Regions from separate parts of the Streptomyces sp. NPDC051041 genome, predicted to be linked through region 1. Evidence: riboswitches for the same ligand, from Rfam matches in the RefSeq annotation. Region 1 holds a riboswitch; the other holds the start of a gene.
The links. A riboswitch is a leader RNA that binds a small molecule or an ion and turns the genes downstream of it on or off. The one in region 1 is predicted to bind thiamine pyrophosphate.
Positions count from the first base shown of each region.

Region 2: it holds a riboswitch for thiamine pyrophosphate, as region 1 does, so the genes downstream of both, ACIBAI_RS20630 (thiamine ABC transporter substrate binding subunit) here and thiC (phosphomethylpyrimidine synthase ThiC) in region 1, are expected to answer to the same signal.

Region 1 is NZ_JBITFM010000006.1:45,760-50,043, reverse strand. Features, by position in the region: gene ACIBAI_RS12635 (IclR family transcriptional regulator) at 1-74, shown strand, start outside; gene ACIBAI_RS12630 (SsgA family sporulation/cell division regulator) at 172-609, shown strand; gene ACIBAI_RS12625 (YibE/F family protein) at 784-2,373, opposite strand; TPP riboswitch at 2,445-2,634, shown strand; gene thiC (phosphomethylpyrimidine synthase ThiC) at 2,627-4,284, shown strand, end outside.
Region 2 is NZ_JBITFM010000013.1:104,799-109,082, forward strand. Features, by position in the region: gene ACIBAI_RS20625 (ABC transporter permease) at 1-714, opposite strand, end outside; gene ACIBAI_RS20630 (thiamine ABC transporter substrate binding subunit) at 690-1,769, opposite strand; TPP riboswitch at 1,849-1,954, opposite strand; gene rlmN (23S rRNA (adenine(2503)-C(2))-methyltransferase RlmN) at 1,990-3,096, opposite strand; gene ACIBAI_RS20640 (phosphatidate cytidylyltransferase) at 3,257-4,284, opposite strand, start outside.

The sequences.
Region 1 (4,284 bases):
TGCCAGCGGTGCGGCAGTTGCAGCAGGAGATGGGGCGGCTGCTGGGGTCGCTCACCCTCTCTATCAGTATCTGAAAACTCACTCCTTGTGATCTGGTGTGCACGTTCAGCAAGATGCACAAGTATCAGAGGTTGATTCCCGGCCAGTCGACGGCGAATGACGGGGTAGGCAATGCAAGAGTCCGTGCAGGCAGAGGTCATGATGAGCTTTCTCGTCTCCGAGGAGCTCTCTTTCCGCATCCCGGTGGAGTTGCGGTACGAGACCTGTGATCCCTACGCCGTGCGGCTGACCTTTCACCTGCCCGGCGACGCCCCGGTGACCTGGGCTTTCGGGCGAGAACTGCTGATCGACGGAGTGGGCCGGCCGTGCGGGGACGGCGATGTGCGCATTTCGCCCGTCGAACCCGAGCCGCTGAGCGAGGTCCTGATCCGGCTTCAGGTCGGCAGCGACCAGGCGCTGTTCCGCTCCTCCGCGGCGCCTCTGGTCGCCTTCCTCGACCGTACCGACAAGCTGGTGCCACTGGGACAGGAAGGTTCCCTCGCCGACTTCGACGCCCACCTCGACGAGGCGCTGGACCGCATCCTGGCGGAGGAGCAGAGCGCGGGCTGAAGCGTCGCATCAGGCGCTACGACGTTGGCGTAACGCTTCGCCAGCCGGCGGCCGGGGCGGGAGCCGCCGGACGAGGGCGGGCAGGATCGATTCCCCGGACCCTGCGAGGTTTCCCGGACCCTGCGAGGCTCACCGGACCCCGGTGGAAAGCGCCGGTCCCCCCCGCCGCATGCGTCACCGCTTGCGGCGCCGCCCCCTGCCTCCGCTACGGGCCGGAGCCGGTACGGTCCCCGCCGTCTCCGGCCCGGGCCGGTCGGCCGAGACCACCAGGGCGGCGAGGGCGGTGGTGACCGGCACCGACGCCACCAGCCCGATCGAGCCGACCAGCGTCCGGACGATCTCCTCCGCGACCAGCTCACTGTTGGCGACCGTGCCCACGCTGCTCTGCGCGATCGAGAACAGCAGCAGCAGCGGCAGCGCGGCACCGGCGTACGCGAGGACGAGCGTGTTGACCACGGACGCGATGTGGTCGCGGCCGATGCGGATGCCCGCCCGGTACAGCCCGCGCCAGCCCATCGACGGGTTGGCCGCGTGCAGTTCCCACACCGCCGACGTCTGCGTGACCGTCACGTCGTCCAGGACGCCGAGCGAACCGATGATGACACCGGCCAGCAGCAGACCGCTCATGTCGATCGTCGGATAGAGGCCGTGGATCAGACCGGTGTTGTCGTCCGTGTTGCCGGTCAGCGCGGCCCAGCCGATGAAGAGCGAGCCCAGGACGCCGATCAGCAGCAGTGAGATCAGCGTGCCGAGCACCGCCACGGAGGTCCGGGCCGACAGGCCGTGGCACAGGTAGAGGGCGATCAGCATGATGGCGCTCGACCCGATCACCGCCACGACCAGCGGGTTCGAACCCTGCAGGATCGCCGGCAGCATGAACAGGTTCAGCACCAGGAAGCTGATGGCCAGCGCGACCAGCGCCATGACGCCCCGCAGCCGCCCGACGACCACGACGGCGAGCGCGAAGACGCCGGCGAGCAGCGTCATCGGCATCCGGCGGTTCACGTCCGCCACCGAGTACTGCAGGTCCTTCGGCGCGGAGGGCTCGTAGGCGACCACGACCTCCTGGCCCTCGTGCAGCTGCCGCGACTGGTCGGGCTGCACGATCTCGGTGAACGTACGACCCTTGTCCCTGCCGGTGTCGACCCGGATCGTCGCCCTCTTGCAGGTACCGGTCGCCTGCTGCTGGGCGGAGGAGCCCTCGGCGGTGGACGTGTCGCCGGTCGGAGTGGGGCCGGAGGCGTTGACGGACGCGCAGCTCACCTCCTCGACGGTCGTGACCGTGGCCTGCTGCGTCTGCCGGTCGAACCCGACCCCGGTGCGCTCGTGCGGTGGCGCGCCGCCCGGCCACAGCACCGCGAGCCCGACCAGCACCGCCGCGGCGAACGGGATGAGAACCGCAGCGATGACCTTGCGCAGATGCTTGGACACGGGCGCCGCCGGGCCGTGGCTGTGACCGTGCCCGTGCGAGTGGCCGTATCCGTCACCACCGGGGCCGTGCCCGCCACCGTCCCCGGGACCGTGTCCGTGGCCGCCGTCATGGCCGGGCCCGCCGCCGGCGGGCCCGGGGGCCGGACCGTGCGCGGGCCCAGTACCGAACCCCGGGTCGTACCCGTGTCCGCCACCGGGACCCGGGCCGCGGTTTCGGCCGCCGTGTCCGGTCCCGCCGGAAGCAGGGCTGTCTCCACGGCCGGTACCGTTTCCGGCGCCGTTGCCGCGGGGGGGTTCGGGCGGCGGGTAGGGGGGATGCTGCGTCGTGGTCACCGACCGATCATCGCAAGAACGAGGGGGGCCCTCTGTTCACCGCGCCCGAAGTGACGCTAGCGTGGAGGCACCTTTGTACACGCGGGAGCTCGGAGCACCGGGCTGAGAGGGCGCTGACCTCCGTCCCAGCGATGTTTCACATGAAACGTCACCGGAGTCGAGTGATGTTTCACACGGGACATCGCCGGACGGAAACCGCTGCGTCGACCGCCGAACCTGTTACCGGGTAATGCCGGCGTAGGGAGTAGGTCTCATGACCAACAAGGACGCACGCACGCCTGCCTCCATGCGGACCCAGGCCGGGGGACCGGCCGACGGACCGAGCAACGGGGAGGCCGGGAAGTCCATCGGCTGGCACAAGGCGTACATCGAGGGCTCACGCCCCGATCTGCGGGTGCCGGTCCGACAGGTGCACCTCACCAACGGGCAGTCGGTCACGCTGTACGACACGTCGGGCCCGTACACCGATCCACTCGTCGACACCGATGTCCGCAGGGGCCTGCCGCCGCTGCGGGAGAAATGGATCATCGCCCGCGGCGACACCGAGGAGTACGCGGGCCGTCCCGTCCGTCCCGAGGACGACGGGATCAAGCACACCTCGCCGCGCGGCGGCCTGCGCAACCTGGACGCGGTCTTCCCCGGACGGCCGCGGCAGCCGCGCCGCAGCCGTGACGGCCGGGCGGTCACGCAGCTCGCGTACGCGCGCCGGGGTGAGATCACACCGGAGATGGAGTTCGTGGCCCTCAGGGAGAACGTCTCCCCCGAGGTGGTCCGCGAGGAGATCGCGGCGGGCCGGGCGGTGTTGCCGGCGAACGTCAACCACCCGGAGATCGAGCCGATGATCATCGGCAAGCGGTTCCTGGTGAAGGTCAACGCCAATATCGGCAACTCGGCGGTGACCTCCTCCATCGAGGAGGAGGTCGAGAAGATGACCTGGGCGACCCGCTGGGGGGCCGACACGGTCATGGACCTGTCCACCGGCCGCAACATCCACACCACCCGCGAGTGGGTGCTGCGCAACTCCCCCGTCCCCATCGGCACGGTGCCGCTCTACCAGGCCCTGGAGAAGGTCGACGGCAAGGCCGAGGAGCTGACCTGGGAGATCTACAAGGACACCGTCATCGAGCAGGCCGAGCAGGGCGTGGACTACATGACGGTGCACGCGGGCGTGCGCCTGGCGTACGTGCCGTTGACGGCGAACCGCAAGACCGGCATCGTCTCGCGCGGCGGATCGATCATGGCCGCGTGGTGCCTGGCGCACCACAAGGAGTCGTTCCTGTACGAGCACTTCGAGGAGCTCTGCGAGATCCTCGCCGCCTACGACGTCACGTACTCCCTCGGCGACGGCCTGCGCCCCGGCTCGATCGCGGACGCCAACGACGAGGCCCAGTTCGCGGAGTTGAGGACGCTCGGGGAACTGAACCGGATCGCCAGGCGCTTCCACGTACAGACCATGATCGAGGGCCCGGGCCACGTCCCGATGCACAAGATCAAGGAGAACATCGACCTTCAGCAGGAGATCTGCGACGAAGCCCCGTTCTATACGCTCGGCCCGCTGACGACGGACGTCGCACCGGCGTACGACCACATCACCTCCGGCATCGGTGCCGCGATGATCGCCTGGTGGGGCACGGCGATGCTCTGCTACGTCACGCCCAAGGAGCATCTGGGCCTGCCCAACCGCGACGACGTCAAGACCGGCGTCATCACCTACAAGATCGCCGCTCACGCGGCCGACCTCGCCAAGGGGCACCCCGGTGCGCAGGAGTGGGACGACGCGCTGTCCGACGCCCGTTTCGAGTTCCGGTGGGAGGACCAGTTCAACCTCGCCCTGGACCCGGACACCGCGCGGGAGTTCCACGACGAGACCCTGCCGGCCGAGCCCGCCAAGACGGCCCACTTCTGCTCGAT
Region 2 (4,284 bases), on a different contig from region 1:
CCGGTAGATCTCGACCTCGAGGGTGGAGAAGGCGGGCCCGCCGAGGATCTGCACGACGCCGAAGGAGGTGAAGGTGAACAGGAAGACCATCAGCGCGGCGGCGGCCACGGCGGGCGCGAGCGCGGGCAGGGTGACCGTCCGCCAGGCCGCGAGCCGTGAGGCGCCCAGCATCCGCGCGGCCTCCTCCTGCCGCGGGTCGAGCTGCGCCCACAGCCCGCCGACGGTGCGTACCACGACGGCGTAGTTGAAGAAGACGTGCGCGAGCAGGATCGCCCACACGGTGGTGTCCAGCCGCAGGCCCCACAGCTCGTCGAGCAGCCCGCCGCGCCCGGCCAGCGCCAGGAACGCCGTGCCGACGACGACCGTCGGCAGGACGAACGGGACGGTGACCACCGCCCGCAGGAGCTGCCTGCCCGGGAAGGCGAAGCGCGCGAAGACGTACGCGCCGGGCAGCGCGACCAGCAGCGTGAGGGCGGTGGAGACGAGCGCCTGCCAGGTGGTGAACCACAGCACGTGCCGCACGTCGGACTGCGCCAGCACCTGGCCGATCCGCCCGGGGTGCCAGGCCCCGTCGGCCCTGAGCCCGCGCGCGACGATCGCGGCGACGGGGTAGGCGAAGAACACCGCGAAGAACGCGACGGGCACGGCCATCAGCCCGAGCCGCGCCGCGTTCCCCGTCCGGCGCCGGGTCACTTCAGTACGAGCGAGGTCCACGACTTGACCCACCGGTCACGGTTCTCGGCGATCTTCGCCGGGTCCATGGTCTCGGGATCCTCGGCCTGCGGCCCGTACTCCGCGAACTCCCGCGGCACCCGCGCGTCCTCGCGCACCGGGTAGACGAACATGTTCAGCGGCATGTCCTCCTGGAACCGCTTCGTGAGCAGGAAGTCCAGGAACGCCTTGCCGCCCTCGGCGTTCCTCGCGCCCGCGAGCAGTCCCGCGTACTCGACCTGGCGGAAGCAGGTGCCCGTGGCCACCCCGGTCGGGGCGGTGCCGGGCCGGGGGTCGGCGTAGACGACCTCGGCGGGCGGGGAGGAGGCGTAGGAGACGACGAGCGGCCTGTCGCCCCCCGCCTTCTTCCCGCCGGCCGAGCCGGAGAACTCCTCGTTGTAGGCCTGCTCCCAGCTGTCGACCACCTTCACGCCGTTGGCCTTGAGCTTCTTCCAGTAGTCCGCCCAGCCGTCGTCCCCGTACTCCGCGGCCGTGCCGAGCAGGAAGCCGAGACCGGGCGAGGAGGAGGCGGCGTTCTCGGTGACGAGGAGGTTCCTGTACGCGGGCTCGATCAGGTCGTCGAAGGTCCGCGGCGGGTCGAGCTCGCGGTCGGCGAAGTACTCCTTGTCGTAGTTGACACAGATGTCGCCGGTGTCGATGGGCGTGACCCGGTGCTTGCCCTGGTCGACGCGGTACTCGGACTCGATCCGGTCGGAGCCCTGCGGCCGGTACGGCTGGAACACGCCGTTGTCGAGGGCGCGCGACAGCAGCGTGTTGTCGACGCCGAAGAAGACGTCGCCCTGCGGGTTGTCCTTGGTGAGGACGGCCTTGTTGACGGCCTGCCCGGCGTCGCCGTTCTTGAGGACCCTGACCCGGTAGCCGGACTCCTTCTCGAAGGCGGCGATGACGCTCTTCGACGCGGCCCACGAGTCGTGGCTGACGAGGGTCACGGTCCGGGTGCCGCCGGATGACTGCTCGCCGGACGACCCGCACCCGGCCAGGCCGCCGGCCAGACCGAGTCCGACGGCCAGGATCGTGACCTTCTTGGTGATGTTCACCGGATTCCTCCTGGGGTGACCAGGAAGAGACGCGGCCCTGCCCGAAACCCCTGGCGGGGTTCCGGGCAGGGCGCAACAGCTCGAGTGATGACCGATCTCCCTACCCAGAATGACCTGGGCGAGGTTCGGAGGGTCTGCGGCCCGTGCCGCACTCTCAGCGCTGTGGCGCTCCCCTGTCGGAATATGCAGATGTGCTTGCGGTGGTTCGACGACGGTCAGGTTACCGCTCGCTCGCGGCGAGCTGACCGCAGGCCCCGTCGATCTCCTGACCACGGGTGTCCCGGATCGTCACCGGCACCCCGTGGGCGGCGATCGCCTCCACGAACGCCTTCTCGTCCTCCGGCCGGGAGGCGGTCCACTTGGACCCGGGCGTCGGGTTGAGCGGGATCAGGTTGACGTGCACGGGCCTGCCCTTGAGCAGCCGCCCGAGCCGGTCGCCGCGCCACGCCTGGTCGTTGATGTCCCGGATGAGGGCGTACTCGATGGACAGCCGCCGGCCGGACTTGGCCGCGTACGCGAAGCCCGCGTCCAGGACCTCCCGCACCTTCCACCGCGTGTTGACGGGGACGAGGGTGTCGCGCAGTTCGTCGTCGGGGGCGTGCAGCGAGATGGCCAGGCGGCACTTGAAGCCCTCGTCGGCGAAGCGGTGGATGGCCGGGACGAGGCCGACCGTCGAGACCGTGATGCCGCGCTGGGACAGCCCGAGCCCGTCGGGCTCGGGGTCGGTGAGCCGGCGGATGGCGCCGACGACCCGGTTGTAGTTGGCGAGGGGCTCGCCCATGCCCATGAAGACGATGTTGGACAGCCGCGCCGGGCCGCCGGGGACCTCGCCGTCCCTCAGCGCCCGCATCCCGTCCACGATCTGGTGCACGATCTCGGCGGTGGACAGGTTCCGGTCCAGGCCGGCCTGCCCGGTGGCGCAGAACGGGCAGTTCATGCCGCAGCCCGCCTGGGAGCTGATGCACATCGTCACCCGGTCCGGGTAGCGCATCAGCACCGACTCCACGAGCGTGCCGTCGAAGAGCCGCCACAGCGTCTTGCGGGTGGTGCCCTCGTCGGTCGACAGGTGCCGGACGACCGTCATCAGCTCCGGCAGCAGCGCCTCCTGGAGCCGGGGGCGTGCGGCGGCCGGGATGTCGGTCCACTGCGCCGGGTCGTGCGCGTACCGCGCGAAGTAGTGCTGCGAGAGCTGCCTGGCGCGAAACGGCTTCTCGCCGATCGCGGCGACGGCTTCCTTGCGCTCGGCGGGCGTGAGGTCGGCAAGGTGCCGCGGCGGCTTCTTGGCTCCGCGCGGGGCGACGAATGTGAGTTCTCCGGGCTTGGGCATGGTCCTACCAGTGTCGCAGATCGTCCGCGGTGGCCCGTTCCGGTGTCCGCCGCCCCCGGAACCGGCGCGACGGCCCGGTCGCGAACGCGGAGGAGCCCCCGCCTGCACGAGGCGGGGGCTCACGCGGTCCGCCGGACCGGACTCCGAAAGCCGTGTCCGCTCAGCCGGATCCCACGAAGACGACGAGCAGCAGCCACACCACCGGCGCCGTGGGCAGCAGCGAGTCCAGCCGGTCCATGATGCCGCCGTGACCGGGCAGCAGCGTGCCCATGTCCTTGATGCCCAGGTCCCGCTTGATCATGGATTCGCCGAGGTCGCCGAGCGTGGCGCTGGCCGCGACCGCGAGGCCGAGCAGCAGGCCCTGCCACCAGGTGCCGTCGTCGATGAGGAACTGCAGGCACAGCGCGCCCACCGCCATCGCGAAGGCGACGGCGCCGACCAGGCCCTCGCGGGTCTTGCCGGGGCTGATGCGCGGGGCGAGCTTGCGCCTGCCGAAGCGCCAGCCGACGGCGTACGCGCCGGTGTCGCTGACCACCGTCAGCAGCAGGAACGTCAGCACGCGGTACGGCCCGTCCTCGGCCGTCAGCATCATCGCGACGAACGTCGCCAGGAACGGCACGTAGAACGCCGCGAAGACGCCCGCCGTGACGTCCTTGAGGTAGCCCTCCGGCGGCTCCGTCATCCGCCAGACCAGCACCGCGAGCGCCGTCAGCGCCATCGCCACCCAGGCGCCCTCGGCGCCCCGGACGTACCCGGCCACCACCATCGCGGCGCCGCCGACCGCGAGCGGCACGAGCGGCGCCCTGATGCCCTTGCGTTCCTCCAGCCGCTTGGTCAGCTCCCACAGGCCCACCACGACGGCGACCGCTATCACGCCGACGAACACGGCCTTGACGATGAACAGCGATGCGACGATCACCGCGCCGAGTCCGACCCCGACCCCTATCGCGGCGCTCAGGTCGCGCCCCGCGCTCTTCTTCTGCGGCGGGGGTGCCGGCTGGGAGGCGTCGGGCATGGGCTCCGGATTCTGCGGCGCCGCCGCGAAGGCCTGCGCCGGCGGGGTCTGGTGCGTCTCGTCGCGGAACAAGGGGCCGCTCAGCCGAGCGGCCCCCCGGTCGTCATCCTGGTCTCCGCCGTGTTCGGGTACGTCGGGCACGATGGGCATGGGGCGAGTCTGCTGCGCGTCAC